Regions from separate parts of the Thauera sp. SWB20 genome, predicted to be linked through region 1. Evidence: predicted binding sites of a transcription regulator. Region 1 holds the regulator's gene; each other region holds the start of a gene.
What was found. The regulator sigma-54, encoded in region 1, starts transcription at its own class of promoters, with help from an activator protein. The targets are predictions, from matches to a motif close to TGGCACGCTTNCTGCTNA.

Region 1 (7,268 bases):
CGGAATCGCCGGTGATCATCACGCCGAGCCCGAGCACGTCCATGAACACGCCGTGCAGCGAGACCTTCTCGGCGAGCTCGCGCGACAGGTAGAGGCGGAGCTGGTCGATCACGCTCGCCGAGGGGTGGCGCGCGGTGAACAGCGCGACGTCGTGCGCCTCGCAGATGCCGTGGAGGATGTTGGGGATCTCGCAGCCGTCGGCGACGATGATCGCGGGGGGGTGCGCCGAGAGGATCTCGTTGAGGTGGTGGGCGACCTTCTCGTTCGCCTGGCGTTGCGCCCACGCGAGCTCTGCGGCGCCGAGCACCTGTAGCCGGGTGGGGTGGATCAGGTTGAGGTGGCCGACGAGGTCGGCCGGCCAGATGCGCTCTTCGGCGACCGACAGACGGGCACCGATCGGTCCGCTGACGTGGACGAGGCTCAGGCTTTCGCGGTGCGCCTCATACAGCCGGGTCAGGCTGGTTTGCCGCATCGGCACCCCAATTCACGAACAGGCGGTGGATCTGTGCGGCATCCGTCGCGCCGTGCAGGGTCTCGCGGAACTCGCGGTCGCTGAACATCTGCGCGAGCTCGGACAGCAGCTGCAGATGGGTTTCGTTGGCCTGTTCGGGCACGAGCAGCACGAACAGCATGTCCACCGGACGGCCGTCGGGAGCATCGAACTGCACCGGGGTGGCCAGGCGCAGAAAAGCGCCGGCGGCGTCCTTGAGCCCCTTGATGCGGCCGTGCGGGATGGCGATGCCCTGGCCCAGTCCGGTCGAGCCGAGGCGTTCGCGGGTGAACAGGCTGTCGAACACGGTGCTGCGGGCGATGCCCTGGTTGTTCTCGAACAGCAGGCCGGCCTGTTCGAAGACGCGCTTCTTGCTGCTCGCGTCGAGATCGATCACCACGTTGGAAAGCGGCAGGAGTTGGGATATCAGGCTCATTCGCAGGTGGGCTCGCGCACTCTTCCGTCAGCTGCCGCCAGGGGGGCGGGAATCCGGTCCGGGGCGTGTGCGGCCGCGCTTCGTGAAAACGCGCGCATTATAACCACACCCCGGACGGGGAGCTTCAAGCCGGTCCTCAGGCCTCGGGGACCTGGTGCTTGAGCGACTCGTGGTTATGGTCGGACTGCTTCTGCTTGTACTTCTGAACCTGACGGTCGAGCTTGTCGGTCATCGCGTCGATCGCCGCGTAGAGGTCGGCGTCGTCCGCTTCGACGAAGAGGTCCTTGCCGCGCACGTGCAGCGTCACCTCGGCTTTCTGCTTGAGCTTTTCGACCGACAGGATGACGGTGACGCTGGTGACGTTGTCGAAATGGCGGATGACGCGATCGAGCTTGGAGGTCACGTATTCGCGGATGGCGGGGGTGACTTCGACGTGGCGCCCGGTGATGTTCAGATTCATGGATGACTCCTGTTGTTGTCAGAGGGATTTGCGCAGGCTGACCGGCGGGATGTTGAGGGACTCGCGGTACTTGGCGATCGTGCGCCTCGCCACGACGATTCCCTGTTGGCCGAGAATTTCGGCGATCTTGGCGTCGGACAGCGGCTTCTTGCTGTCCTCCGCGTCCACCAGCTGGCGAATCAGCGCACGAATCGCCGTGGAGGAAGCCGCACCGCCGGTGTCGGTCGCGACATGACTGCCGAAAAAATACTTGAGCTCGAAGACTCCGCGCGGCGTCGCCATGTACTTCTGCGTGGTGACGCGCGAGACGGTGGATTCGTGCAGCTCGAGCTGGTCTGCGATCTCCCTTAGGGTGAGTGGCCGCATCGCCACGTCCCCATGATCGAAGAACTGCCGTTGCTGGTCAACGATGGCCTGGGACACGCGCAGGATGGTGTCGAAGCGCTGCTGGACGTTCTTGATCAGCCAGCGCGCCTCCTGCAGCTGCCCGCCGAGGCCGCCGCCCTGTGCGCGGTTCTGCTGGAGCAGACTGGCGTACAGGCGGTTGATGCGCAGGCGGGGCATCGCTTCCTGGTTCAGGCTCACGGTCCATTGGCCGCGCAGCTTGCGCACGACGACGTCGGGCAGCACGTAGCGCGTCTCGGCGGTGGAGTAGCGCGAGCCGGGGTGGGGGTCGAGGCTGCAGATCAGGGCCTGCGCTTCGCGCAGACCCTCGTCGTCACAGCCGGTGAGCTTGCGGATACGGGCGAAGTTGCGCTCCGCGAGCAGTTCGAGGTGGCTGGTCACGATCTCGAGAGCGAGAGGGCGTATCGGGCACTCGGGCAAGGCCTGGAGCTGCAGGGCCAGACATTCCTGCGGGCTGCGCGCGCCGATCCCGGCCGGCTCGAGGCTCTGCACGTGGCGCAGGGCGATGGCGAGCTCGTCGAGATCGACCTCGGCGTCCTGCGGCAACAGCTCGAGGAGATCTTCCAGCGGCTGGTGCAGGTAGCCGTCGTCGTCGAGTGCCTCGATCAGGAAGCGCACCAGCGCGCGGTCGCGGTCGGACAGGGGCGAGAGGGCGACCTGCTGGTCGAGGTGTTCGCGCAGCGACACGCCGGCGGCCTGGATGTCCTGGTAGTCGCCGTCCTCGTCGTCCTCGCTGCGGCTGGACGCGCCCTGACCCACGTTGGACCAGTCGATGCCCTCGTCCTCGCTGCTGCCTTCGCCGCCCTCGTGCGTGATCGACTCGCCCGCCGGTTCGGCGGCGGGTTCCGGCGCGGCTTCGCGCTCGGGCGCGTTGCCCGGCGGCGGCGCGGGGGCGTAGTCGACGCCGCCGTCGCCATCCTCGCGCTCGAGCATGGGATTCTCGAGCAGCACGCGCTCGATCTCCTGGTTCAGCTCGATCGTAGACAGCTGCAGCAGCTTGATCGACTGCTGCAGCTGGGGCGTCAGCGTGAGGTGCTGGGAGAGCTTGAGCTGGAGGCTGGGTTTCATCGCGGTCGGCAGGAGGGCGGGCTCACAGGCGGAAGTGCTCGCCGAGGTAGACCTGGCGCACGCGCTCGTTCTCGATGATCTCGGTAGGTTCTCCGCTCGCCAGCACGCGACCTTCGCTGATGATGTAGGCGCGGTCGCAGATGCCCAAGGTCTCGCGCACGTTGTGGTCGGTGATCAGCACGCCGATGCCGCGCTCCTTGAGGAAGCGGATGATCTTCTGGATGTCGATGACCGCGATCGGATCGACCCCGGCGAAGGGCTCGTCGAGCAGGATCAGGCGCGGGTCGGTGGCGAGCGCGCGGGCGATCTCGCAGCGCCGGCGCTCCCCGCCCGAGAGCGAGATCGCGGTGTTGTCGCGCAGGTGATGGATGCCCAGTTCCATCAGCAGTTCCTCGAGCCGCTCCTCGATCTGGCGGCGTTCAAGCCCCTGGAGTTCGAGCACGGCGCGGATATTCTCGGCCACGCTGAGCTTGCGGAACACGCTCATCTCCTGCGGCAGGTAGGACAGGCCCAAGCGCGCGCGGGCGTGGATCGGCAGGTGGGTGAGGTCGGTGCCGTCGAGGGCGATCTGGCCGCCGTCGGCGCGCACTAGACCCACAATCATGTAGAAGCAGGTGGTCTTGCCGGCGCCGTTGGGACCGAGCAGGCCGACGACCTCGCCCGAGCCGACCTCGAAGCCGACGTCATGCACCACGGTGCGCGCCTTGTAGCGCTTTTGCAGGCCGGCGACCTTAAGCAGACTCATCGTAGGGCTCTTTCAGCAGCTTGCGGATCAGCTCGGGGGCGAAGCCCCGGGTTTGCAGGAAGCGCGCCTGGCGCGCCCATTCGCGTGCGTCGGCGGGTGGGGTGGCGAAGCGGCCGTGCAGCACCGCGCGCGCCCGCTCGATCTCGGATTCTACGCACTCGTCGGCGAGCGCCTCGTCGATCCGGTCACGGTCGATGCCTCGCCGCACGAGCTCGTTGCGCAATCGTGCGGTGCCGAAGCGCGCCGCCTTGCCGCGCACGAAGGCCTCGGCGTAGCGCTCGTCGGACTGCAGGCCGAGCTCGCGCATGCGCTCGAGCACCGCTTCGATCTCGGCCGGCTCGCCATGGGGTGCGAGCTTGCGCGCAAGTTCGGCGCGCGAGTGGTCGCGCCGGGCGAGATGGCGGAGCGCACGTTCGCGCAGGCTCGGCTCGCCCATGTCGGTGCCGACGGGGTCAGGCCTCGGCCGGCGCCGGGGCGGACGCGGCGGCGGGCGGCAGCTCGGGCAGGCCGACCGCGACCCGCACCTTGTTCTCGATCTCGCGGGCCAGCACCGGGTTGGCGCGCAGGAACTCGCGCGAGTTGTCCTTGCCCTGGCCGATCTTGTCGCCCTTGTAGGCGTACCAGGCGCCCGACTTGTCGACGATCTTGTGCTCGACGCCGAGGTCGATGATCTCGCCTTCGCGCGAGATGCCCTCGCCGTAAAGGATGTCGAAGTGGGCTTCCTTGAACGGTGGCGAGACCTTGTTCTTGACCACCTTGACGCGGGTCTCGGAGCCGACCACCTCGTCACCCTTCTTGATCGTGCCGGTGCGGCGGATGTCCATGCGCACCGAGGCGTAGAACTTGAGCGCGTTGCCGCCGGTGGTGGTCTCCGGGCTGCCGAACATCACGCCGATCTTCATGCGGATCTGGTTGATGAAGATCACCAGGGTATTGGTGCGCTTGATGTTGGCGGTGAGCTTGCGCAGTGCCTGCGACATCAGGCGGGCCTGCAGGCCGGGGAGCTGGTCGCCCATCTCGCCCTCGATCTCGGCCTTGGGGGTGAGCGCGGCGACCGAGTCGATGACCACGATGTCCACGCCGCCCGAGCGCACCAGCATGTCGGCGATCTCGAGCGCCTGTTCGCCGGTGTCGGGCTGCGAGATCAGCAGATCCTCGATGTCGACGCCGAGTTTTTCCGCGTAGCCGACGTCGAGCGCGTGCTCGGCGTCGATGAAGGCCGCGGTGCCGCCGAGCTTCTGCATCTCGGCGATGACCTGCAGGGTGAGCGTGGTCTTGCCGGAGGATTCGGGGCCGTAGATCTCGACCACCCGACCGCGCGGCAGACCGCCGAGCCCGAGCGCGATGTCGAGTCCGAGCGAGCCGGTGGAGACGGTCTGGATGTCGCGCTCGATGCTGCCGTCGCCCATGCGCATGATCGAACCCTTGCCGAACTGCTTTTCGATCTGCGACAGCGCCGCGGAGAGGGCTTTGGCCTTGTTTTCGTCCATGGAAGTGCGTCCTGTTTGATTGCCTGATTATGGCACAAAGATTGCAGACATGCGGGGTGCAGGCCTGATGCCGTAAGTGTAGAGCCTGTATGCAATTACAGCAAACATGTCATGCGGATTTCCGGCGCGGGGCTGCGTCCGGCGAAGTGGCGAGGGTGGCGGTTCGGATTTCCCGGCCCCGTGCGCCCTGCGCCCCTCAGACGCAGCGTTCGAGTACGCCTTGCAGGGCGAGGATCACCGTCTGCCGGCGCACCGCGGCGCGGTCGCCGTCGAGATGGACGGTGACGACCCCGGTGGGGCCGTCGCGCCGTGCCCAAGCGAGGCAGACCGTGCCGACCGGCTTGGCGGGGCTGCCTCCACCCGGTCCCGCGACCCCGGACACGGCCACCGCGAGGTCGGCGCGGCTGCGGTCGAGCGCGCCCGCGGCCATTTCGCTCACGGTGGCTTCGCTGACCGCGCCGTGCGTCTCCAGCGTCGCGGCGCGCACGCCGAGCATGTCAGCCTTGGCGTCGTTCGAGTAGGTCACGAAGCCGCGGTCGAACCAGCCCGAGCTGCCGGCGATCGCGGTGACGGCCTCGGCGATCCAGCCGCCGGTGCAGGACTCCGCGGTGGCCAGCCACAGCCTGCGGTTGGCGAGGGCTTCGCCCACCCTGCGCGCGAGGGCGTCGAGTTCGTGATCGGTCATGGTCTCAGCTCCCCAGCAGGTGGACCAGCACCGCGAGCGCCAGCAGGGTGTAGCCGGCGGCGACGAGGTCGTCGAACATGACCCCGAAGCCGCCCTTGAAGCTGCGGTCGGCCCAGCGCACCGGAGGCGGTTTGACGATGTCGAAGAAGCGGAACAGTGCGACCGCGATCGCCTGCCACAGCAGCCCGGCGGGGGTGAACAGCAGCACCAGCCAGATCGCCACCATCTCGTCCCAGACGATGCCGCCGTGGTCTGGCACCCCCAGCGCTTGCCCGGTGCGCTCGGCGGCGAGCACGCCGGCGAGGAAGAAGCTGGCGAGCAGTGCGAGGAAGACGAACTCCGACACCGGGGTGCGGATCAGTGGGTAGATCGCCCACCCGAGCAGGGTGCCGACCGTGCCCGGCGCCCACGGCGACAGCCCGGCGCCGAAGCCCAGCGAGATGAAGTGGGCGGGGTGGCTCATCAGCAGGCGGGCGGTGGGGCGCATGGTCGTTTCGAGAGGTGGGCCGGATCGGGCCTCAGGCGAAGTGATCGTAGCCGCATGCGGCCGGGGTCGCCAGGCCGCCGTCGGCCTCGCGCAGCAGCAGGCGCTCGCGTGCGGGGGTGAATTCGCCGATGCGATGCAGGGGGAGGTCGAGTCGGGCCGACAAGGCATCGATCTCGGCACGGTGTCGGGGCGCGGCCGCGAACAGCAGCTCGTAGTCGTCTCCGCCCGCGAGCAGGCAGCGCCGGCACAGCGCGGGATCGGCGCCGCTGGCGGCGAGCGCGGCGAGCGGCAGCGCCCCGACCTCGACGATGGCACCCGTGCCCGAGCATTCGAGGAGGTGTCGCAGATCGCCGAGCAGGCCGTCGGAGACGTCCAGCATCGCGCTCGCCAGGCTGCGCAGCGCGAGCCCGAGCGCTACGCGCGGCTGCGGCCGTTGCAGGGCGTTGACGAATTCGGCGTGGTGGATGGCGTCCAGGCCGGTTTCGCCGCGCAGCGCCGCGAGCCCGAGCGCGGCGCGGCCGGGCTGGCCCGAGATCCACAAGTCGTCGCCCGCGCGCGCTCCGCCACGGGTGATCGCGGCGCCGGCCGGGACCTCGCCGACGATGGTCACTGAAAGCGTCAGCGGTCCGCGCGTGGTGTCGCCGCCGGCGAGGTCGATCGCGAAGGCGTCGGCGCAGGCGAAGAAGCCGCGCGCGAACGCAGCGATCCAGGCCTCGTCCGCCTGCGGCAGCGCGAGCGCGAGGAAGGCCCAGCGCGGCTCGGCGCCCATGGCGGCGAGGTCGGAGACGTTTACCGCGAGCGTCTTCCAGCCTAGCCCTTCCGGGTTGGTGTCGGCGAAGAAGTGGGTGCCGGCCACCAGCATGTCGGTGGACACCGCCAGCCGCATGCCGGGGCGCGGCGCTAGCAGGGCGGCGTCGTCGCCCACGGCGAGCTCGGTGTGGCGCGCGGGGCGGGTGAAGTGGCGCCGGATCAGGTCGAATTCGGAGGGCATGGCGGCAAACG
Region 2 (7,268 bases), on a different contig from region 1:
CCTCGCCTGCGAAACTGCCGCAGGGAGCGTTCGATCTCCGCGACGACCCCGCCTCGGCACCGGATGCGGTGCTTGCCCGGTCGGGGCCGGCTTGCGGCGAGCGGGTGGAAGAGGACCGCAGGCGAGAGCGCTGCAGGCGAGAGAACTGCAAGTCGACAGGGCTTCAAATCGCGATGGCGGCAGCTCGACTTGCGAGCGTGCCGCCATCCTGTTCAGCTTTCCGCACGTGTCCGATCCCCGGCGCGGGAGTCCGCGCGAGCGGACCCCGCGGGGGGCTGGAGACTCATGCGCGACGGCGACGCGTACCGCCCCACAGGCCGATCATGCCGATGCCCAGCAGCGCGAGCACACCGGGTTCGGGCACGCGGTCGAGGTTGCTGGCGGTCGACAGGAAGACCTGTTCGTAGCCATTGTTGAGCGAACGGCCCGTGCAATCGGCTTGATTGACGACGCCCGGATCGCAACCCAGGCGCAGGTTGACGTTCATGCTGTAACCGGTGATGTTGCCGGCGAACAGGGTGACCAGCTGCTGGTCGAGCTCGGGGAACACGATCGCGTAGGCGGCCTGGTTGGCGCCGAGGTTGGCGTCGAAGGTCTTGGCCACTTTCGACGGATCGGCGGTGCAGGAAATGAGCGCACCATTCGTATCCAGGCACTGCTTGCCACCGGACAGGATGTAGTCCGTTGCCGCGTTGGTTCCGATCAGCGGGTTGTCGAGCGCGCCGGCGTGGGTGTAAGCGAACGGGCTGCCATTGATCGTACCGCCGCCGCCATCGGCGATGGTCGCGAACTTGCCGCCCCGGTTGGTGAGGTCGTAGACGCCGATCACGGCGCCCGTCGCGTCGCGCAGCGTGATCTGCGCCCAGCCGGCGAGCCCTTCGTCCACCGCGCCGCCGCTCTTGGTCTGGTTGTTGTTGAAGAAGAAGATCAGGCTGTTGTCGGTGCCCATGAAGTTCTTGAGCGCGGTCAGCGACACGTCCCAGGTGCCGGCGCCGTCGCCGGTGAACTCCCCCGCCCCGTTCGGGTCGGCTACCGTGCCGGTGCTGAAATAGGGATTGCCGTCGGCGTTCGGTGTCGGGTAGGCATCGTCCATGCCCGACATGTTCGTCGTTGCCGGGTTGCTGCTGGTGCCGGTGCCGATCACGGTCAGGTCCTTGATCGCGCCGGGCGTCGAGTCGATGTAGTAGGGATTGCCCGGGCCGACGCCGCCGCCGTTTACCTGGTCAAAGATGTAGGCGTTGTACTGCAGCAGGAAGGAATTGCCGTCGCCGTACGTGACCCACGGGCAGGCGCCTCCACAGGTCAGGTCGAGTGCGGCCGCCGGGGCCGATGCCAGCATCCCGGTGCCGAGCAGGCCTGCCAAGGCCATCGCGCGTTTGATCTTCATGCTGTCCTCCACTTGAGCAAGCCTTCGAATGAAGGTCTCCTCTGGGATGAAGCATTTACCGTGCCGGTTATTTAAAACGTTAAAAATCAATAATTTGAAAATTATGCGAAATGACTTTGTAAAAAAACCGACACTTTTGGCTGAATTCGACTGGGAAATCAGCAATTCACCATGTTGTCCCGATGCACCAGTTCGGGTTCGTCGAGGTAGCCGATCAGGCTCGCGATCTCGGCGGTGGGCTTGCGCGCGATGCGCCGGCATTCCGACGCGGAGTAGTTCACCAGCCCGCGCGCGATCTCCTCGCCGGCCAGGTTGCGGCAGGCCACCACCGCGCCGCGCTCGAAATCCCCGCGTACCTCGACCACACCCACCGGCAGCAGGCTCTTGCCACCCCGCAAGGCCGCCACCGCGCCGTCGTCGATGACGAGGTCGCCGGCGAGCTGCAGGTGGTCGGCCAGCCACTGCTTGCGCGCCTGCAGCGGCGTGCTGCTGGCGTAGAGCAGGGTACCGAGCGCCTCGCCGGCGGCCAGGCGCAGGATGGGGTCGGGCTCGCGGCCGCTGGCGATGCAGGTGTGCGCCCCGCTGCGCGCGGCGCGCTGGGCGGCGCGGATCTTGGTGATCATGCCCCCCTTGCTGATCGCGCTCCCCGAGCCGCCGGCCATGGCTTCGTACTGGCGGTCCTCGGCGCGGCCCTCGCCGATCAGTGTCGCGGCCGGGTCCTTGCGCGGGTCGGCGGTGTACAGGCCCTGCTGGTCGGTGAGGATGATCAGCGCCTCGGCTTCGATCAGGTTGGCGACGAGCGCGCCGAGGGTGTCGTTGTCGCCGAACTTGATCTCGTCGGTGACCACGGTGTCGTTCTCGTTGATGATCGGCACCACGCCGAGCGCGAGCAGGGTGGTGAGCGTGCTGCGTGCGTTGAGGTAGCGGCTGCGGTCGGCGAGATCCTCGTGGGTGAGCAGGATCTGCGCGGTGTGCAGGCCGTGGCGCGAGAAGGCCTTCTCGTAGGCTTCCACCAGCCCCATCTGGCCGACCGCGGCAGCGGCCTGCAGCTTGCTCATCTCGGTCGGTCGCTTCGCCCAGCCCAGGCGCTGCATGCCGGCGGCGATCGCGCCCGAGGACACGAGCGCGACCTCGCGGCCCTGGGCGCGCAGCGCGGCGATCTGGCGCGCCCAGGCGTCGAGCGCGTCCTTGTCGAGACCGGCGCCGTTGTTGGTGACGAGTGCGGAGCCGACCTTGACCACGAGGCGGCGGGCGTTGCGGAGCTTGGTTCTCATCGGGGTGCGTGCGGGCAGCGGATAGGGTGGGGGGCGGAATCAGGCAATTGCGTGCCGTCCGCCAGGCCGGCGGCACGCGGAATCAGGTCAGCGCGACGGCGGGGAGTCGTCCTCTTCGGAGTCGAGCGCATCCTCGGGCCGTTCGTCGTCTTCGTCGAGCAGGGCTTCGCGCTCGTAGGCGGCGTCGGCTGCCGCGCGCGCGGCCTCGGCCGCGGCGAGACGAGCGGCCTCGGCGGCGACGCGCTCGGCGCGCTCGGCCTCGATGCGGGCGCGCTCGGCGTCGAGCAGGTCCTGGATCGCGAAGATCAGCGCCTGGGTGCCTTCGCCCTTCATGGCGGAGATCTGGAAGTGGCGTTCGACCGGCCCGTAGGCTTCGAGGAAGGCGGCCACGCGTTCGGCGCGCTCTTCCTCGGGGATGAGGTCGAGCTTGTTGAGCACCAGCCAGCGCGGCTTGTTGTACAGCGCCTCGTCGTACTTGCGCAGCTCCTCGGCGATGGCCTTGGCGTCCGCGACCGGATCGGCCTCGGGATCGAAGGGGGCGAGGTCGACCAGGTGCAGCAGCAGGTGGGTGCGCTGCAGGTGGCGCAGGAATTGGTGGCCCAGCCCGGCGCCCTCGGCCGCGCCCTCGATCAGGCCGGGGATGTCGGCGATCACGAAGCTGCGCGCCTCGCTGGTGCGCACCACGCCGAGGTTGGGTGCGAGCGTGGTGAAGGGGTAGTCGGCGACCTTGGGCTTGGCCGCGGAGACGCTGCGGATGAAGGTGGACTTGCCGGCGTTGGGCATGCCGAGCAGGCCGACGTCGGCGAGCACCTTGAGCTCCAGGTGCAGGTTGCGGTACTCGCCTTCCTGGCCCATCGTCTTCTTGCGCGGGGCGCGGTTGGTGCTGGACTTGAAGTGGATGTTGCCCAGGCCGCCGCGGCCGCCCTGGGCGATGAGTACGGTCTTGCCGTCCTCATCGAGGTCGGCGACGAGCTCGCCGCTGTCGAGGTCCTTGATCACCGTGCCGACCGGGAAGCGCAGCGTGATGTCGTCGCCGCCCTTGCCGTAGCAGTCGCGGCTGCCGCCGTTCTCGCCGCGCTCGGCGCGGAAGCTGCGGGTGTAGCGATAGTCGATCAGGGTGTTGAGGTTGCGGTCGGCCACGGCGTACACGCTGCCGCCACGGCCGCCGTCGCCACCGCTCGGGCCGCCCTTGGGGATGTACTTCTCGCGGCGGAAGGTGGCCGCGCCGTTGCCGCCGTCGCCGGCGTACACCTCGATGCGGGCTTCGTCAAAGAACTTCATGCCTGATCAACCTCTTGGCGGGGCAGGCCGGCAGGCGCACCCCGAAAATGAAAAAGCCCTACCACCGGGATAGGGCTTTCGATGCTGCGATGCGAACCGGAGCGCGCGATCAGGCCGCTTCCGGCACGATGATCACGGTACGACGACGCGACGGGCCCTTGACCGCGAACTGCACGACGCCGTTCTTGAGCGCGAACAGGGTGTGGTCCTTGCCGATGCCGACGTTGTCGCCAGGGTGGTATTCGGTGCCGCGCTGGCGAACGATGATGTTGCCGGCGAGCACGAACTGGCCACCGTAGCGCTTGACGCCGAGGCGTTTCGATTCCGAGTCGCGGCCGTTACGCGAACTACCGCCAGCTTTTTTGTGTGCCATGTCGGATTACCCCCTGCGCCTTAGGCCGAGATCGCTTCGATACGAAGCTCGGTGTAGTTCTGACGATGCCCCTGGTGCTTCTGGTAGTGCTTGCGGCGGCGCATCTTGAAAATCTTGATCTTGTCGTGACGGCCGTGGGAGACCACGGTCGCCTTGACGGAAGCTCCGGCCACAACGGGCGTGCCGATCTTGACGGCATCGCCTTCACCGACCATGAAGACCTGGTCGATGGTGATCTCGGAACCCACGTCGGCCGGTATCTGTTCTACCTTGATCTTTTCGCCGGCAGCGACGCGATACTGCTTGCCACCGGTTTTTATCACCGCGTACATGGTGTTGCTCCAGTTGATGGGTCTGCGAAGAATCGCGCACTATACGAACACGCGGCAGGAAAGTCAATGAAAACAATGTCCGGACCTGCGTTCCCAGCGTATCCGGGCACATGTAAGAAAATCCGGCACTCACGGGGCAGGGGCGCTCGCCGCGGGCCCTGCCGCGGCCAGGGCCGGCTGCAGGGCGTCCAGGGCCTGTTGCTCCGTGCGATAGTTCGAATGCATGCCGATGCGCGCCCACACGCCGTCGCGCTCCATGGCGTCGATCACCTGCTTCTTGAGTCCGCAGAAGGCGATCGTCTGACCCTGGCCGTGGAAGCGCTCGACCAGGCTGGCGAGGGTGTGCAGGCCGGTGGCGTCGATCGCGTTGATGCCGGCGGCCGAGACCAGCACGACGCGCACGCTCTCCTGCGCGCGCGCGGCGCCGAGCATGGCGTCCTCGAAGGTGGCGGCGGTGACGAAACTGAGCGGACCGTCAAAACGCAGGATCACCAGCCGGGGATGCGGGTGGTGCAGGCCGAAGCGCTCGCGGTCGCGGTAGGTGCCGTCCTCGTGCAGGCCGAGCAGCGCCACGCGCGGACGCATGCCGCGATACACCAGCAGCGCGAGCGACAGGATCAGGCCGGTGAACACCCCGTTCTGGATGTTGGGCGCGAAGGCGAGGGTGGCGAGGAAGGTGACCGCCGCGGCGGCGCCGTCGTCGCGGCTCGCACGCCAGGCGCGCCGCATCACTCCGGTGTCGATCAGTCCGGCGACCGCCTGCAGGATGATCGCCGCCAGCACCGGCTTGGGCAGGTGCCACAGCAGCGGGGTGAACCACAGCAGGGCGGCCAGCACGAAGGCGGCGGTGACCAGCGAGGACAGGCCGGTGCGCGCCTCGTTGGCGTAATTTAGCGCCGAGCGCGAGAACGAGGCGCTCACCGGCAGGCCGCCGGTGAAGGCGGCGGCGAGCTTGCCCAGGCCCTGGCCGACGAGCTCCTGGTCCTGGTTCCAAGGCTGGCGGGTGCGGCCGCAGATCAGCTTGGCGCTCGAGGCCGCCTCCATGAAGCTCACCATGGCCACCACGAAGGCGGCCGGCAGCAGCGCGGCGATCAGCTCCGGGCGCAGCGGCGGCAGGCTGAAGCCGGGCAGGCCGGCCGGCACTGCGCCCACCACCGCACCGCCTTGGGCAGCGAAGCCGGTCCAGGCCGATAGCGCGATCGTCGCCGCCACCACCAGCGGCACGCCGGGCAAGCGCGGCCACAGGCGCTTGAGCCCCACCAGCACGGCCAGGCTGCCGACGCCGAAGGCCGCCGCGGCGGGCTGCAGTGCGTCGAGCCCGCCGAGCGCACGCACGAAATCGACCAGCAGGTGATCGGAGTGCGGCATGGCCAAGCCGAGTAGCGGAGGGATCTGGGTCAGGCAGATGATCAGCGCGGCGGCGTTGACGAAGCCCATCAGCACCGGCACCGACAGCAGATTGAGCAGCCAGCCCAGGCGCAGCACACCGAGCGCGAGCTGGATCAAACCCGACAGCAGCGCCAGCAGCAGGGCGAGCCCGACGAGGTCGCCCCCGGCGGTCGCGCCCAGCGGCAGGATGCTCGCGCCCACGAGCAGGCTGGTGAGCGCCACCGGCCCGGTGGAGAGCTGGCCGCAGGAACCGAACAGCGCAGCGACCACCGCCGGCAGCAGCGCGGCGTAGAGGCCGATGTGCGGCGGCAGCCCGGCGAGCTTGGCGTAGGCGAGCGCCTGCGGAATCAGCACCAGCGCGACCGTGATGCCGGCGACGAGGTCGCCGCGCAGCCCATGCTCGCGCCATTGCGCAGGCCAGGCGAGGAAGGGCAGGTGCGGATGTGGGGAGGGCATCGGCCGGAGGATTCCCGAGGGCGGGGGGGTGTGGCCCCCTGTCGTCCGGGGGATTCCATCTTAGCCGTGAAACGGGGGGCGGCCCAGGCGCCCGAAAAGAATTCGGGCAGCGGCGCGGGACGCGCGGCTGCCCGAAGTGGAGCCGGCAGGGCCGGATCCGGACGAGGCTCGGTGAGGGTTTTCGCTGCCGCGGTGGCCGCGATGCCTCAGGACTTGCGGGAGCGGCGGGCGGCCGCGAAACCCAGCAGACCCGAGCCGAGCAGCGCCAGGGTGCCGGGTTCCGGCACGCGTTGCGTCGCCAGGCGGGTGCTGATGAAGACCTGTTCGAAGTTGTTGTCCTGCGACACCGCGGTGCCGTAACCGGCGCAGGAGTCGTTTCCCTGCGTGTTGATGGTGAATGGCGGGCTGACGCAGCCGTAGCGCAGGTCGACCCGCATCACGTAGTCATCGAGGTTCGAGCCCGCTGCCATCAGGCCACCGATGAAATCGTCGAGCTCGGGAATGGTGATCGCGTAGGGGGCCTGGTTCTCGCCGAGGTTGTGGTTGATCGCATCGAAGCTGCCGGCGCTGGCGGTGGTGCAATCGACCAGCGCGCTGGTGTTCTCGTCGACGCACACCTGGCCGCCCGACATGGCGAAGTCGGTGATCTCGGGGGCGTTGCCCTCGCTGGTATAGAGCGTGACGTCACCATACGGGACACCGCCTCCGACCGGCGGGGGGCCGTAACCCGGGGCGGGCAGGTCGCCGATGCCGTCGCCGTCGCGCTGTTCGCTCGT
Region 3 (7,268 bases), on a different contig from region 1:
GTGAAGAAGGCGGCCATGGGCGGGGTACGCCACGCCGCCGAGATCCTCAACTTCGTCGGCTCGGGCGCCGAGACCGCGGTCATCGACAACGTGCGCGAATACGACCCGGAGCTGGCGCAGAAGATCCTCGACGAGATGTTCGTGTTCGAGAACCTGCTCGACATCGACGACCGCGGCATCCAGTCCATCCTGCGCGAGGTGCAGTCCGACTCGCTGATCATCGCGCTCAAGGGCGCCCCGCCCGAGCTGCGCGAGAAGATCTTCAAGAACATGTCCTCGCGCGCCGCCGAGATGCTGCGCGAGGACCTCGAGGCGCGCGGCCCGGTGCGACTGTCCGAGGTCGAGGCCGAGCAGAAGGAGATCCTCAAGACGGTGCGCCGCCTGGCCGAGGAAGGCCAGGTCATGCTCGGCGGCAAGGGCGGGGACGATGGCTTCGTGTGATCCCCGCGCCGCCCGCATGCGGAGTTCGCCCGCGGCGCACCCGTGCGGCCGCGCGGGAGGAAGCGCGTGGCGCGGCCCAGGGTGGAACCCGCGTGGAGACAGGAGGATCGTGCCGTGAGCATCTCGCGCCACCAGGCGGTCGGCGCCTACCGGCGCTGGGAACCGGAGGACTTCGATGCCCCCGCCGGCAAGGGCTCGGCACCGCCGCCGGAAGCCTTCGCGCCCGCGGATCTCGCAGGCCTCGTGCAAGCGGCGCCCGCGCCCTCCACAGCCTCGCCGCCCATTGCCCCCCCCGCGCCGGAGCCCGCCCCGTCCCCGCCCGCAGCCGACTCCGTCGCCGCGCTGCCGCCCGATTTCCACCTGCCCACCGCGGAGGAGATCGAGCGCATGCACGACGACATGCGCCGCGCCGGCTTCGAGGAAGGCCGCGCGGCCGGCCACGCCGAGGGGCTGGAAGCCGGGCGTGCCGAAGGCTACACCGAGGGTCGTGCACGGGCCGAGGCCGAGGCTGCGCGCCTGGCCGGGCTCGCCGACAGCCTGGACGAGGCCTTGCGCGAGCTCGACGGCGAGATCGCCGAGCAGCTGATGGCGCTGGCGATCGAGATGGCGCGGCGGATGGTGAAGCTCACCCTTGCCGAGCACCCCGAGGCCATCCTCGGGACGGTGCGCAGCGCGCTGCTCCAGCTGCCTCAGGGCCACGCCCACATCCAGCTCCACCCCGACGACCTCGCCCTGGTGCGCGAGCACCTTGGCGAACAGCTCGCCCACGCCGGCCACCGCCTGCAGGAGGACGCCCGCCTCGAACGCGGCGAGTGCCGCATCGACGGCCAGGGCGCGCAGGTGGATGCGACGCTGGAGACGCGCTGGCGGCGGGTGCTCGAATCCATCGGCCACGAGCGCGCGCGCTGGCACGTTGCGGAGGAAGCGGAGGCGGGCGACGCGACCGGCCCGGTTGCCGACACCGCCCCGCCCGCGCCGGAGCCGCCGGCATGAACCGTCACCAGGCGCTGTGGCGCGACTTCCTCGGCGACGGCCGCCGCCTGGTCGAGGGCTGCAACCCGCTCGAGGTCTCCGGCCGCCTCACCCGCATCAACGGCCTGGTCATGGAAGCGGCCGGCATCAAGCTGCCGCTCGGGTCGGGCTGCCGCATCCTGGTGCCCGGCGGCGGCGCGGTCGAGGCCGAGGTGGTCGGCTTCAACGGCGACAAGCTCTACATGATGCCCACCGACGACGTCTTCGGCCTGGCGCCCGGCGCGCGCGTGCTGCCGATGGAAGTCGGTGTGCCGCGCCTGGTCCCGGGCAAGCGCATCGGCCCGCGCCGGCGCGCCGCCGACCGCGCCAAGCACCTGCCGGTGGGCGACGCCCTGCTCGGCCGCGTGGTCGACGGCGCTGGCCGCCCGCTCGACGGCCAGGGCCCGCTGCACACCCAGGAGACGCGCTCGCTGCAGGGGCGTGCCATCAACCCGCTCGCACGCGCGCCGATCGCACAGCCGCTCGACGTCGGCGTGCGCGCGATCAACGCGCTGCTCACCGTCGGCCGCGGCCAGCGCCTCGGCCTGTTCGCCGGTTCCGGCGTGGGCAAGTCGGTGCTGATCGGCATGATGGCGCGCTACACCGAGGCCGAGGTCATCGTCGTCGGGCTGATCGGCGAGCGCGGCCGCGAGGTCAAGGAGTTCATCGACCACAGCCTGGGCCCCGAGGGCCTGGCGCGCTCGGTGGTGGTGGCGGCGCCCGCCGACACCAGCCCGCTGATGCGCATGCAGGGCGCGGCCTATGCCACCACGGTGGCGGAGTACTTCCGCGACCAGGGCAAGCAGGTGCTGCTGATCATGGACTCGCTGACGCGCTATGCGATGGCGCAGCGCGAGATCGCGCTCGCGATCGGCGAACCGCCGGTCACCCGCGGCTACCCGCCGAGCGTGTTCGCCCGCCTGCCCGCGCTGGTCGAGCGCGCCGGCAACGGCCCCGAGGGCGGTGGCTCGATCACCGCCTTCTACACCGTGCTCGCCGAGGGCGACGACCAGCAGGACCCGATCGCCGACGCGGCGCGCGCCATCCTCGACGGCCACTTCGTGCTCTCGCGCAATCTCGCCGACCAGGGCCACTACCCGGCGATCGACATCGAGCAGTCGATCTCGCGCGCGATGCACAACCTCGTCGGCGACGACCACTTCAACGTGGTGCGCCAGTTCAAGCAGTTCTTCTCGCGCTACCAGCGTTCTCGCGACCTGATCGCCGTCGGCGCCTACCAGCCCGGCGGCGATCCCCTGCTCGACATGGCCGTCAAGCTCTACCCCAGGCTCGAAGCCTTCCTGCAACAAGGCATCCAGGAACACGAGACCTACGAGGGTGCCCTGCAGAAGCTTGCGCAGGTGTTCGGGTGAGAAAGGCACGAGGCGCAAGCGCTCCCGCTCGCCCGTAGGAGCGAAGCCAGCCGCGATCGGGCGGCGAAGCTGCGCCGCCGCGGGGCCGAAGCGCCGCGATCGCGACTGGCGTCGCTCCTGCACCCGCGACATCGATCGCGAGCATTTCGTCACGGTCGAGGACGAGCCGACCGAAATATGCCCACCTCGGGCATCCGGCGAACGGCTAGAATGCTGTTTGCAACGCCCCCGTGACACGACGCCGATGCCCGCCTCCTTCCACCTCCAGCCCCTGCTCGACCTCGCCAGCACCCGCACCGACGAGGCTGCGCGTCGCCTGGGCGAACTCGTCGCCGCCGAACGCGACGTGGAACAGAAGCTGAAGATGCTCGAGGACTATCGCACGGAATATCACGAGCGCTTCGTGCAGGCCGCGCGCGACGGCCTGAGCGCGGACGCATGGCGCAACTATGGCGCCTTCATCGCCAAGCTCGACGACGCGATCGCCGCGCAGCGCAAGGTGGTCGAGCAATCGCGCGCGCGCACCGTCGAGGGCCAGCAGGCCTGGCTCGCCCAGCGCACCAAGCTCAAGGCCTTCGACACCCTCGCCCAGCGCCACCAGCACGCGGTCGCGCGCAGCGAGGCGCGCCAGGAGCAGAAGCAGTCGGACGAGCACGCCGCCCGACGCGGTGGCGAGGACGCCTGACGCGGGAAACCGCGGCAGCCGCCCGACCCGGTGACACACCCATGGCATGAGGCTTGCTTTTGATGGGCTGTCGGATCGTCCGCGATCCATCGCATCCAGCCCACGAGAGGCCCGCAACCATGTCCGCACCGTTCTCCCCCTCCAGTCTCGGCAACGTCGCGCAGCTTCGCCTCGGCGCGCAGCAGGCCCGCATCGGCATCTCCGCCCTGGACGGCCTGGGCGCGCAGCCCGACAGCTTCTCGCGCACGCTCGAGAACCGCATGAACACGCCCGAGCCGGCGCCGCGCAAGCCCGAGTCGCCCCCCCCTGCCCCGCGACCGCCCGAGCGCACGGCCTCCGCCGAACCCGCACGCGAGCCCGAGCGCCCTGCCGGCAGCGGCCCCGCCGCGGGTGACCGCAGCGCCGGGCCCGCCACACAGGCGGACGCAGGCAAGGCCGCCGCTTCCGGTACGTCCGCACCTGACAAGGGCGCTGCGGACGCTCGCACCGGCGGGGCGGGCGCCGCCGCCGGCGAGGACGCCGCCACCGCGCAGGCGGACGCCGCCGGCGAAGCAGCCGCTGCCGCCGCTTCGCCGCAGGCCGTCGCGAGCCAGGCGGGCCACGCCGCGCGCCTCGCCGCCCTGGCCGCGGGCGCCGCGGTCGACGCCGACGCAACATCTGCCGATACGGTCACCGCGACGGCAAGCTCGCCCACCGACCCGGCAGCCCTTGCCGGCCTGCCGGCAGCGATTGCCGCACTGCTCGCCGGTCGCGCCGAAGCCCCCTCCGGCGCGGATGCGACCGGCTCCGAAGCGGGCACGCTGCAGCTGGTTGCGGACGGCGGGCGCAAGTCGCTTCAGAATTCCGCACTGCTGCCGAAAACCGATCTGTCGGCCACGGCTGGCGGCAACACCGGTCCCGATGGCAACGCCACGCCGGCCTTCCTGCTCCAGGGCCGCGAGTTCGCCGCCGCAACCATGGCGGCTCGCGGCGCGAGCGGCGCCGGTGCAGGCGGCACCGCGGCGGATGGCTTCGAGGTGCCGGGCACGAGCAACGCGAACGGCAACCTGCCGGCCGGCCTGGCGCACACGCCTGGCGCGACACATCTGCTGCGCCAGGCGTCCTCCGCGCACGCCGCATCGCCGCAGCTGCCGGTGGCGACCCCGGCCGGCGAGCAGGGCTGGGCGGAAGACGTCGGCAATCAGGTGCGCTGGATGCTCGGCCGTGCCGAGAGCAAGGCCGAACTCGTGCTGACGCCGCCGAACATGGGCAAGCTCGAGGTGTCGATCAACCTCGCCGGCGACCAGACGACGGCGCAGTTCATCGCCTCGAGCCAGGCCGCGCGCGACGCGCTCGAGCGCGCGCTGCCGCAGCTGCGCGAGGCGCTGCAGCAGGCCGGCATCCTGCTGGGCGACGCCAACGTGAGCACCTCCGGCCAGGGCCGCGAGGGCGATGGACGGGAAGGCAGCGGCGGTCGTGGCGAGCGCGGCGAGGCGGGCGCGAGTGGCCACGCCGGCACCGGCGGTGCCGGGGTGTGGCTGAAACAGCAACAGGGGATGGTCGACACCTTCGCCTGAAGCGCGCGAATTGGGGCGGGCTTGCCCCACTAATCGGCGCTTTGGCGGGTGCGGACCTCCCGGATAATTCAATCTGTACTACAGGAGATTCGCATGGCCAAGGCGCCGGCAAAGACCGAGGAAGGCGACGAGACCCCCAAGAAGAAGGGCAAGCTCGGCCTGATCCTCATCATCGTGCTCGTGGTGATCGTGCTCGTGCTCGGCGCGCTCGTCGCGCTGCTGCTGCTCAAGGGCGGCAAGGACAAGGAGCACGAGGAGCCGGCGGCCCACGCCGCGCCGGCTGCGCAGCAGCTGCACACCACCGGCACGGTGGACCTCACCAAGCCGCCCACCTTCATCCCGCTCGACGCCTTCACGGTCAACCTGCGCCGCGACGAGGGCGACCACTACCTGCAGGTGGTCGCCGTGATGCGCGTGGCCGACGCGACCATGGACCCGACGCTGAAGGCCTTCATGCCGGAGATCCGCCACCGCATCAACCTGCTGCTGTCGAGCAAGCTGCCGTCCGAGGTGGCCACCGTCGAGGGCCGCGAGGCCTTGTCGCTGGCGATCACCGAGAGCGTGAACGAGGCGCTCGGCTTCAAGCCGGTGCGCGACGCCGCCGGCAAGCCGGTGCCCAACGGCCCGGTGCAGGCCGTGCTGTTCACCTCCTTCATCATCCAGTAAGGGATCGCCGCCATGTCCGCGGACTTTCTCTCCCAGGAAGAGGTCGACGCCCTGCTGCGGGGCGTCACCGGCGAGTCGGACGAGCCGGTCGCGGACGAAGCCGGCGTCGAGGGCGTACGCCCCTACAACCTCGCCACCCAGGAACGCATCGTGCGCGGGCGCATGCCCACGCTCGAGCTCATCAACGAGCGCTTCGCGCGCTACCTGCGCATCGGCCTGTTCAACTACATGCACCGCAACGCCGAGGTGTCGGCGGGGCCGATCAAGGTGCAGAAGTACGCCGAGTTCGTGCGCAACCTGGTGGTGCCGACCAATCTCAACCTGATCACCGCCAAGCCGCTGCGCGGCACCGGGCTGGTCGTGTTCGACCCCAACCTGGTCTTCCTGGTGGTGGACAACATGTTCGGCGGCGACGGGCGCTTCCACACCCGCGTGGAGGGCCGCGATTTCACCCCGACCGAGCAGCGCATCATCCGCGGCATGCTCGACGTCGTGTTTGCCGAATACGTGCGCGCCTGGGCACCGGTGTTCAATCTGCAGCCCGAGTTCATCCGCTCGGAGATGAACTCGCAGTTCGCCAACATCGCGACGCCCTCCGAGGTGGTGGTGTCGACCAGCCTCTCGGTCGAGTTCGGCGGCTCGCAGGCGGAGATGCACATCTGCTTCCCGTACTCGATGCTGGAGCCGATCCGCGACCTGCTCTATTCCTCGATGCAGAGCGACCACCTCACCTCGGACCGGCGCTGGATCAAGCTGCTGACACGTCAGTTGCAGACCGCCGAGGTGGAACTCGCATGCTCGTTCGGCACGGCGCGGGTGAGCCTGCGCGACATCGTCGACATGCGCGTCGGCGATGTGATCCCGCTCGCGGTGCAGCCGGTGCTGCAGGCCGAGGTCGACGGCGTGCCGGTGTTCGAATGCCGCCAGGGCACGCGCAACGGGCGCTATGCGCTGCGCGTGGAGCGCTTCATCACCGCCGAGGACAACGAACCCCCCATGATTCCGGGAGCCCAGAATGGCTGACGAGAACCTGATTACCGACGACGACTGGGCAGCCGCGATGCAGGAACAGGCCGCCGCCGAGGAAGGCGGCGACAGCGAAGCCGATCGGGTCGCCGCCGAGCTTGCGGCCGCGGCGATGGGCGACTCGCCCTACCAGGCCCGCCCCGCCAGCCAGCTCTTCGAGGACTTCGGCGCCCCGGCGGGCAAGCCGGGCGCGCTCAACGACTTCGACATGATCCTCGACATCCCGGTGCAGATCACCGTGGAGCTCGGGCGCACCAAGCTGTCGATCCGTAACCTGCTGCAGCTCGCGCACGGCTCGGTGGTCGAGCTCGACGGCCTGGCCGGCGAGCCCATGGATGTGCTGGTGAACGGCACCCTGATCGCCCAGGGCGAGGTCGTGGTGGTCAACGACAAGTTCGGCATCCGCCTCACCGACATCATCACCCCCGCCGAGCGCATGCGGAAGATCCGCAACTGAGCAGCGCGATGCCCGAACTCGGCGCCAGTCTCGTGCAGATGAGCTTCGGCCTG
Region 4 (7,268 bases), on a different contig from region 1:
CGGCCGCGGCGTTGGCGGTCTGCGCTGCGGTGAGGATCGGCTGGCCCTGGGTGAAGCGCAGGCTCACCGGGCGCAGGCCGGCGGCGATGGCCGCATCGACCGCGGCGGCGCCACCCGGGCACATCCATTCGGCCGCATGGCGGTTGGCGGCGGTGTGTGCGCCATCGGGGCGGAACATCAGCAGCACCTTGTCGAGCATGGCCTCGTCCTTCAGCAGCGCGTATTCCCACTGCACGCCCGGCGAGTCGCTCGCCACCAGCACGATGGCCTGCGCCGAGCGCGCGGCGTCGGCGAGGGTCTGCTGCCAGTCGGCGTCGGCCGAGTAATGGCGTTGCGCGCCGAAGGGCGTGCGCGTGTCGCCGGGTCGCCCGAGGGCGACCACCGGGCCGAACTGTGCGAGCTCGTCGACCAGCGCCTCGTCCAGGTTCTGGCGGAACGACCACAGGTCCAGCCAGCGCGCGAGCAGCTGCCACGGGCGGCGGCGGTAGGTGCATTGATCATCGTCGAAGCCACGCAGGAACAGGATCGGCCGGTCCGCTCCGGCGCGTGCCCGCGGCCACCACATCTCGCGTGCGCTCAGGCGTTTGCCGGCGTGGAAGAGCAGGTGGCCGAAGAGGATCACGACGGCGCCGACCACGGCCCAGGAGCGCGCGAGCACGCCACCGGCGTAGACCACGAAGCGCGCCGCGAACAAGGCCCAGAAGGCGGGCTCGGCGAGGGCGCCCTGGCGCCAGGATGAGGACGGCAGGCCTGCGGTGGCGGCCATCCGCACCCAGAAACCCTTGTCGCGCAGCGTGCCGAACAGCCATTCGCGCGGACGGTCGCCTGCGAGCAGCAGGCGCAGCCGGATGAAGCGCGCCAGCGCGACGCAGATGAAGACGATCAAGCCCAACACGGCAAGCAGCCGCGGCAGCTCCTGCGCCTCGACCATGTCCTCGCTCGTCAGCGACGCGAGCACGGCGACCGTGGCCGCGCCGGCGAGGACGCACAGCGCGAGGAAGAGCGGACGGGCGATGCGGCGGTCGCTGCCTGCCAGCAGCCCGGAGCCGAGCAGCAGCACCGGAAAGACCAGCATGCCGCCCGCCACGAGCGGGGTGTCGCCGAAGTCCCCCAACAGCTCCCCGATGCCGGCGCCGAGCAGGCTGCCGAACACCTGCCACGCGATCGCGCCCGTGATGCTCCCGCTCGCCAGCGCGAGCAGGCGGAAACGATCCTGGCGGTCGAGCCAGTCCCAGAACGTGAAACCGAGCGGTGCGAGCGCGAGCACGGCCGCGACCGCATAGTGCCAGTCCTCCAGCATCGGCTCTTCGCCGAAGCTGTCGATCGTGTTCTCCACGAACTGGCGAAAGCCGTACAGCTCGAACAGCTGCCAGAGCACCACGAAAGGTGCGGCGGCGACGAGGAAGGAACGCCAGGTCGCCGAGCGATCGACCTTTTCGACTACCTCGGCGAGCGGCGAGACGTCGACGCGCTCGATCGCCTCGGCCTGTACCGCGGGCGCCCCGGCCGGCGCGCGTGCTGCGCCGAGCGCGGAGAGCTCGCGGCTGTGCGCGAGGAAGGTGCCGCAGAAGGCGAAAGCGAAGCCGAGCATGCCGAGTGTCGCCAGCATGCCGGGCGCGCGGCCCGGGCCGCCAGCCGGTGCGAAGAGCGCGGCGAGCAGCCACAGGAACATCAGCAGGGGCGGCACGAAGACCAGGCTGCGCTCGCGCCAGTACGTTCCGGCGGTGAATGCGATCGCCGCCACCAGCCACAGCCCCGCTGTACCCGACGGTGCGGCGAAGCCCGCCAGCAGCGGGGTGAACAGCAGCAGCGCGATCCAGGCGAGCAGCAGGTGCAGCACGGGCCGGGCGTTGGGCACAGAGAACGAGCCGCCCTTGAAGAAGGGCTGCAGCACGTGGCCGGCCAGTGTCGTCGCCAGGCTGGCGAGCAGGGCCTCCCAGTCGAGGGTGCGCCAGTCCGTCGCCAACGCGAAGGCTGCGGGTGATGCGCCGAGTGCGAGCGCAAGCAGGCGATCGAGGACCAGGCCCGCCAGCAGCAGGCCCGCCACGTTGCGCGCTGGCGCGAATCCAAGGACGACCAGGCCGAAGCACAGGATGGCGACGAAGGGCGCCGGACTGTAGGTGCCGACGCGAAGGTAGAGCGGCCCGGAGCCGACCGTGCCGCTGAGCACCAGCCCGGCCAGCCCGATCGTCGCGGCCACGAGGACGAACGCGCCGCCGTGCCGGCGGGGGACGGTCGGCCATGCAGCGGCTGCCACCGCCTCCCAGCGGATGGCGGCGAGCAGCAGGAGCACGGCCGGAAGTGCCAGCACGTCGATCCGCCATGCATCCACCCGCCATGCGGCGGTCTCCAGCGCGGCGACGACGAGCAGGCACAGGGCCAGACTCGCCGGCCATACGGTGTTGCCACGCAGCCAGTGCCTGAGGGGCGGCAGGCGCAGCTGCGCGTCCGCCGCCGCGGAGACGGTCAGCGCGAGCAGCAGGGTCGCGGTCGAGACCCCCAGACTGAATCCGACGACACCATGGTCGAGGCTCGCGCCGAACGCCGGCAACACCACGAGCGGCCACGCTGCGCGCAACACGCCGATGCCATGGCGATGCGCGAGCCAAGCCGCGAGCACCGGCAGGAACCAGCTCAGGCTGAGGGAGACCTGCAGGAACTCGGTGAACTGGAAGCCGGTGCTGGCGCCCATCAGCAGACCGAGCGCGAGGACGCGGCGCCCTGAAGGAGGTGGTGGGGTATCGCGAGCGATCGGAACCATCGAGGGACTCCCTGGCCGTGTCGGTCCGGCAGCGGAGCCGAGCGCCCGCGTCGGGGCACGGAGGGGGCGTCCGCTTTCGTTCAACTATAGGTCGGCAGGTTCGGGTCCGCAAGTTGTGTGCGTCAAGTTGTGCAAAAGGGTTGATCAGGTAATCGGTTGATTCCGGGTTGCCGTGGTCGGTGCGCAGGGCGTAGCCCGGAGCGCCGACCACGGCGGCGGCCGTCAAGCGGCCAGTCTCAACTGCTCCTTCTTCTGCTCGGCCAACAGGGCCATGTTCAGGTAACGGTTGTCTTCGAGCCACGTCTCGTGGGTTTCGACGCACAGCGCCCGGGTCAGCCGCAGGCACGACTCAGTGTTCGGGAAGATCCTCACCACGCGCGTGCGCCGCTTGATCTCCTCGTTGAGCCGCTCGAGCATGTTGGTGCTCTTCAAGTGCTTGTGGTGCGCCCGAGGCAGCCGGTAGAAGCTCAAGGTCTCGCCGATATTGCTCTCGACCCAGTCGACGAGCTTCGGGTACTTGCCCTGCCACTTGGTGATCCACGCCGCCAGGTCGCGGTTGGCTTCCTGCAAGTTGCGCCGGTCGTAGATCCAGCGCAGCTCCTGCAGACAGTCATCGTCGGCCTTCCTCGGCAGGTAGTCGAGCGCGTTGCGCAGGAAGTGCACATAGCAGCGCTGCCAGGCCGCTTCGCACAACACCTCGCTGATCGCCTTCTTCAGGCCTGCGTGGTCGTCCGAGACCACGAACTCCACGCCGGTGAGCCCACGCTCCTTGAGCCGCAGCAGGAAGTCCTTCCAACTGCTCTGGCTCTCCCGGTTGGCCGCCTCCACCGCCAGCACCTGGCGTTGCCCTTCCCAGTTGATGCCAATGGCGATCTGCACCGCCATCGAGCGGATCACCCCGTCCTCGCGCACCTTCTCGTAGCGCGCATCCAGAATCACGTACGGATACGCCTCTTCAAGTTGCCGGCTGGCAAAGCGCTCGAGCGCCTCGTCCAGGCTCTTGTTGATCGCCGAAATGGCCGAGGCCGAGAAGCTGTGCCCGCACAGCTCTTCGGTGATCGCCTTGACCTTGCGGGTCGAGACGCCCTGCACGTACATCTCGGCCAACGCCGCCACCAGCGCCTTCTCGCTGCGCGCGTAGCGCTCGAACAGCGCCGTCGAGAATTCGCCGCTGCGGTCGCGCGGTACCCGCAGTTCCAGCTTGCCGATCCGGGTCACCAGCCCCCGGTGGTAGTAGCCCGCCCGGTACCCGCTGCGCGTCTCGCTGCGCTCGCTCGGTGCCGCGCCGAGAAACTCCGTCATCTCGCCTTCGAGCACTTCCTGCAGCGCTTCCTTCATCAGCGACTTCATCAGGTCACGGTCGCCAGACACCAGCTCTTTCGCCGACAACGACACCGTATTACCCTTGCTCGTGGTCATGGTTTGCCCTCCCCAGGGATCAAGGTCGATCTGCACAATCAACCTCTTACCATGACCACCCTTCTCTGCAAGCCCGTTCGGGCTTTTGCACACTGATCAGAACACTACCGGTCCGCACGTCCATCCGCCGGGCAGGGGGAGGGTCCCGGGCAGGGCGCGGGCGGCTGCGCGGATCGACGCACCGTGCGCGTGCACCGCACCCCAGCACGGTGCATGTCTGCGCCCGGGCCGACGCCGCGACGGCCCGCACGATGCGGAAAACACGGCTGGCACGCAGTTTGCATCCGATCTTCCCCGGACAGCGTTCGACACGCCAACGGTGGTGGGTCGATCGGGCAAGGAGGTTCGCGCTGACCCGATCCAGACCCCTACGGACGAGGCAAACCATGACCCATCCCCTGCCCGAACCTGCCCGGCCTTCGCCCGCTGGCCGGCGCACGATCCCGATCCGCGCCGCGGCGCCGGGCGAGACCCCTGCCACCTGTCCCTACTGCGGCGTCGGCTGCGGCGTGCTGATCGAGCACGACGGCACCCGCATCACCGGCGTGCGCGGCGACCCTGCACATCCGGCCAACTTCGGCCGCCTGTGCACCAAGGGCTCGACCCTGCACCTCACCGCCGGCCACGATACCCGCGTGCTCTACCCCGAATACCGCGCCCGCCGCGGCGAGGCCCGCACGCGCATCGGCTGGGACGCGGCGATCGACGTGGCCGCGCAGCGCTTCGCCGACGTGATCGCCGAGCATGGGCCGGACGCGGTCGCCTTCTACATCTCCGGCCAGCTCCTCACCGAGGACTACTACGTCTTCAACAAGGCGATGAAGGGGCTGATCGGCAGCAACAACGTCGACACCAACTCGCGCCTGTGCATGTCGAGCGCGGTCGCCGCCTACAAGGCCACGCTGGGTGCGGACGCGCCGCCGTGCTGCTACGAGGACTTCGACCACGCCGACACGATCCTGATCGCCGGCGCCAACCCGGCGTGGGCGCATCCGGTGGCCTTCCGCCGCATCGAGGAGGCGAGGGCGCGGCGGCCGGGCATGAAGATCGTCGTGGTGGATCCGCGCCGCACCGACACCGCGGCGATGGCCGACCTGCACCTGGCCATCCTGCCCGGCACCGACGTCTGGCTGTTCGACGCCATGCTGCACGTGCTGCTGCGCGACGGGTTGGCCGACGAAGCCTGGATCGCCGCCCATACCGAGGGTTTCGAGGCGCTGCGCGCGCATGTGCACGGGGTGAGCCCGGCGGTGGCCGCGGCGGTGTGCGGGGTGGCGGCGGAGGACATCGTCACCGCGGCGCGCTGGTGGGGCGAGGCGCCGGCGGCGCTGTCGCTGTGGTGCCAGGGGCTCAACCAGTCGACGCACGGCACCCACAACGGCGCCGCGCTGATCGCGCTCTCGCTCGCCACCGGCAAGATCGGCCGCCCCGGCTGCGGGCCGTTCTCGCTCACCGGCCAGCCCAACGCGATGGGCGGGCGCGAGGTCGGCGGCCTGGCGAACCTGCTGCCGGCGCATCGTGACCTGGCGAATCCCGCGCATCGCGCGGAGATCGCGCGGCTGTGGGGCGTGGACAGCGTGCCTTCGGAGCCCGGCCTGACCGCGGTGGAGCTGTTCCGCGCGGCGCGCGAGGGCCGCGTCAAGGCGATCTGGATCGCGTGCACCAACCCGGCGCAGTCCATGCCCGAGCAGGCCCTGGTGCACGAGGCGCTGGCGGCCTGCGACTTCGTCGTGCTGCAGGAGGCCTTCGCCGGCACCGAGACCGCGGCCTTCGCCGACCTCGTGCTGCCGGCCGCCACCTGGGGGGAGAAGGAGGGCACGGTGACCAACTCCGAGCGCCGCATCAGCCGCGTGCGCGCGGCCGTGCCGGCGCCGGGCGAGGCGCGTGCCGACTGGCGCATCGTGTGCGACTTCGCACGCGCGCTCGCACCGCGCATCGGCAAGCCGCAGGCGGCGGCGATGTTCGCCTACGCGTCGGCGCAGGCGATCTTCGCCGAGCACGTCGCCAGCACCGCCGGGCGCGACCTCGACATCACCGGGCTGGACTATTCCCTGCTGGAAGGTGAAGGCCCGCAGCAGTGGCCGTTTCCGGCGGGGGCGGCGGTGGATGGCGCCGATGCCGCGGCGCGAGCGCGTCTCTACGCCGACGGTCGCTTCGCGACGCCGAACGGGCGCGCACGCTTCGTCGTGCCGGCGCGCGCGCTCACTGCCGAGAAGACCGGCGTGCGCTATCCGCTCGCCCTCACCAGCGGCCGCCTGCGCGACCATTGGCACGGCCTGAGCCGCAGCGGCAAGGTGGCGCGCCTGTACGGCCATGCGGACGAGGCACGCATCGAGCTGCACCCGCAGGAGCTGGCGCGGCGCGGCCTCGTCGACGGCGACCTGGTCAAGGTGTCGAGCCGGCACGGCGAGCTGGTGCTGCGCGTGGCCGCGGCGAGCGCGCTACGGCACGGCATGGCCTTCGTCGGGATGCACTGGGGGCGGCGGGCGCTGAACTCGGCCGGGATCAACCTGCTCTTCGGCGGCGCCTGCGATCCGCTGTCGAAGCAGCCGGAGCTCAAGCACGCGGCGGTGCGCATCGAGCCGGTCGAGCTGCCGAACCGCATGCTGCTGGTGCGTGCCGAACGCCCCGGGCGGACTGCGGCCGAGGAGGCCGCGCTGCTGTCGCCCTGGCTGGAGCGCTTCGCCTACGCCTCGCTCGCGCTCGCCGGCCGCGACACGCCGGCGGTGGTGATGCGGGTCGCGCACGACCGTCCGATCCCGGCCGGCTGGCTCGCCGAGCTCGACGCCTTGCTCGGCCTCGAGGGCGACGGGCTGCTGTCGTATGCCGACCCCGCGCGCGGGATCAGCAAGCGTGCGCTGATCGAGGACGGCCGCCTGGTCGGCCTGCGCCTGACCGGCGAGACCGCAGCCGCGGGCTGGCTGAGCGAGGCGGTGGTCGAGCGCCGCGACGCGGCGGCGCTGCGTCCGTGGCTGCTGGCACCGCTGGCGACCCCGCCGACGGGAGATGCGGGGCGCGGGCGGGTGGTGTGCAACTGCCTGAACGTGTCCGAGGCCGACATCACGGCGGCGATCGCCGCGGGCGCCGG

Region 2: a site for sigma-54 is predicted at 1,436-1,453, ahead of PO78_RS15930 (PEP-CTERM sorting domain-containing protein). Genes of this name have one in related genera too.
Region 3: a site for sigma-54 is predicted at 3,553-3,570, ahead of PO78_RS20135 (flagellar hook-length control protein FliK). Genes of this name have one in related genera too.
Region 4: a site for sigma-54 is predicted at 4,448-4,465, ahead of PO78_RS01080 (nitrate reductase). Genes of this name have one in related genera too.

What each region holds. Positions count from the first base shown of each region.
Region 1 is NZ_JTDM01000019.1:103,457-110,724, forward strand. Features, by position in the region: gene hprK (HPr(Ser) kinase/phosphatase) at 1-472, opposite strand, end outside; gene ptsN (PTS IIA-like nitrogen regulatory protein PtsN) at 441-926, opposite strand; gene hpf (ribosome hibernation-promoting factor, HPF/YfiA family) at 1,063-1,386, opposite strand; gene PO78_RS12320 (RNA polymerase factor sigma-54) at 1,405-2,859, opposite strand; gene lptB (LPS export ABC transporter ATP-binding protein) at 2,882-3,604, opposite strand; gene recX (recombination regulator RecX) at 3,591-4,040, opposite strand; gene recA (recombinase RecA) at 4,057-5,094, opposite strand; gene pncC (nicotinamide-nucleotide amidase) at 5,291-5,779, opposite strand; gene PO78_RS12345 (phosphatidylglycerophosphatase A family protein) at 5,784-6,266, opposite strand; gene thiL (thiamine-phosphate kinase) at 6,298-7,257, opposite strand.
Region 2 is NZ_JTDM01000020.1:446,169-453,436, forward strand. Features, by position in the region: gene PO78_RS15930 (PEP-CTERM sorting domain-containing protein) at 284-1,387, opposite strand; gene proB (glutamate 5-kinase) at 1,546-2,661, opposite strand; gene cgtA (Obg family GTPase CgtA) at 2,749-3,942, opposite strand; gene rpmA (50S ribosomal protein L27) at 4,052-4,315, opposite strand; gene rplU (50S ribosomal protein L21) at 4,336-4,647, opposite strand; gene PO78_RS15955 (SulP family inorganic anion transporter) at 4,777-6,492, opposite strand; gene PO78_RS15960 (PEP-CTERM sorting domain-containing protein) at 6,699-7,268, opposite strand, start outside.
Region 3 is NZ_JTDM01000021.1:620,916-628,183, forward strand. Features, by position in the region: gene fliG (flagellar motor switch protein FliG) at 1-441, shown strand, start outside; gene PO78_RS20120 (flagellar assembly protein FliH) at 556-1,434, shown strand; gene fliI (flagellar protein export ATPase FliI) at 1,431-2,825, shown strand; gene fliJ (flagellar export protein FliJ) at 3,070-3,510, shown strand; gene PO78_RS20135 (flagellar hook-length control protein FliK) at 3,630-5,066, shown strand; gene PO78_RS20140 (flagellar basal body-associated FliL family protein) at 5,160-5,732, shown strand; gene fliM (flagellar motor switch protein FliM) at 5,745-6,755, shown strand; gene fliN (flagellar motor switch protein FliN) at 6,748-7,215, shown strand; gene fliO (flagellar biosynthetic protein FliO) at 7,224-7,268, shown strand, end outside.
Region 4 is NZ_JTDM01000008.1:8,911-16,178, forward strand. Features, by position in the region: gene PO78_RS01070 (hypothetical protein) at 1-2,761, opposite strand, end outside; gene PO78_RS01075 (IS256 family transposase) at 2,984-4,180, opposite strand; gene PO78_RS01080 (nitrate reductase) at 4,567-7,268, shown strand, end outside.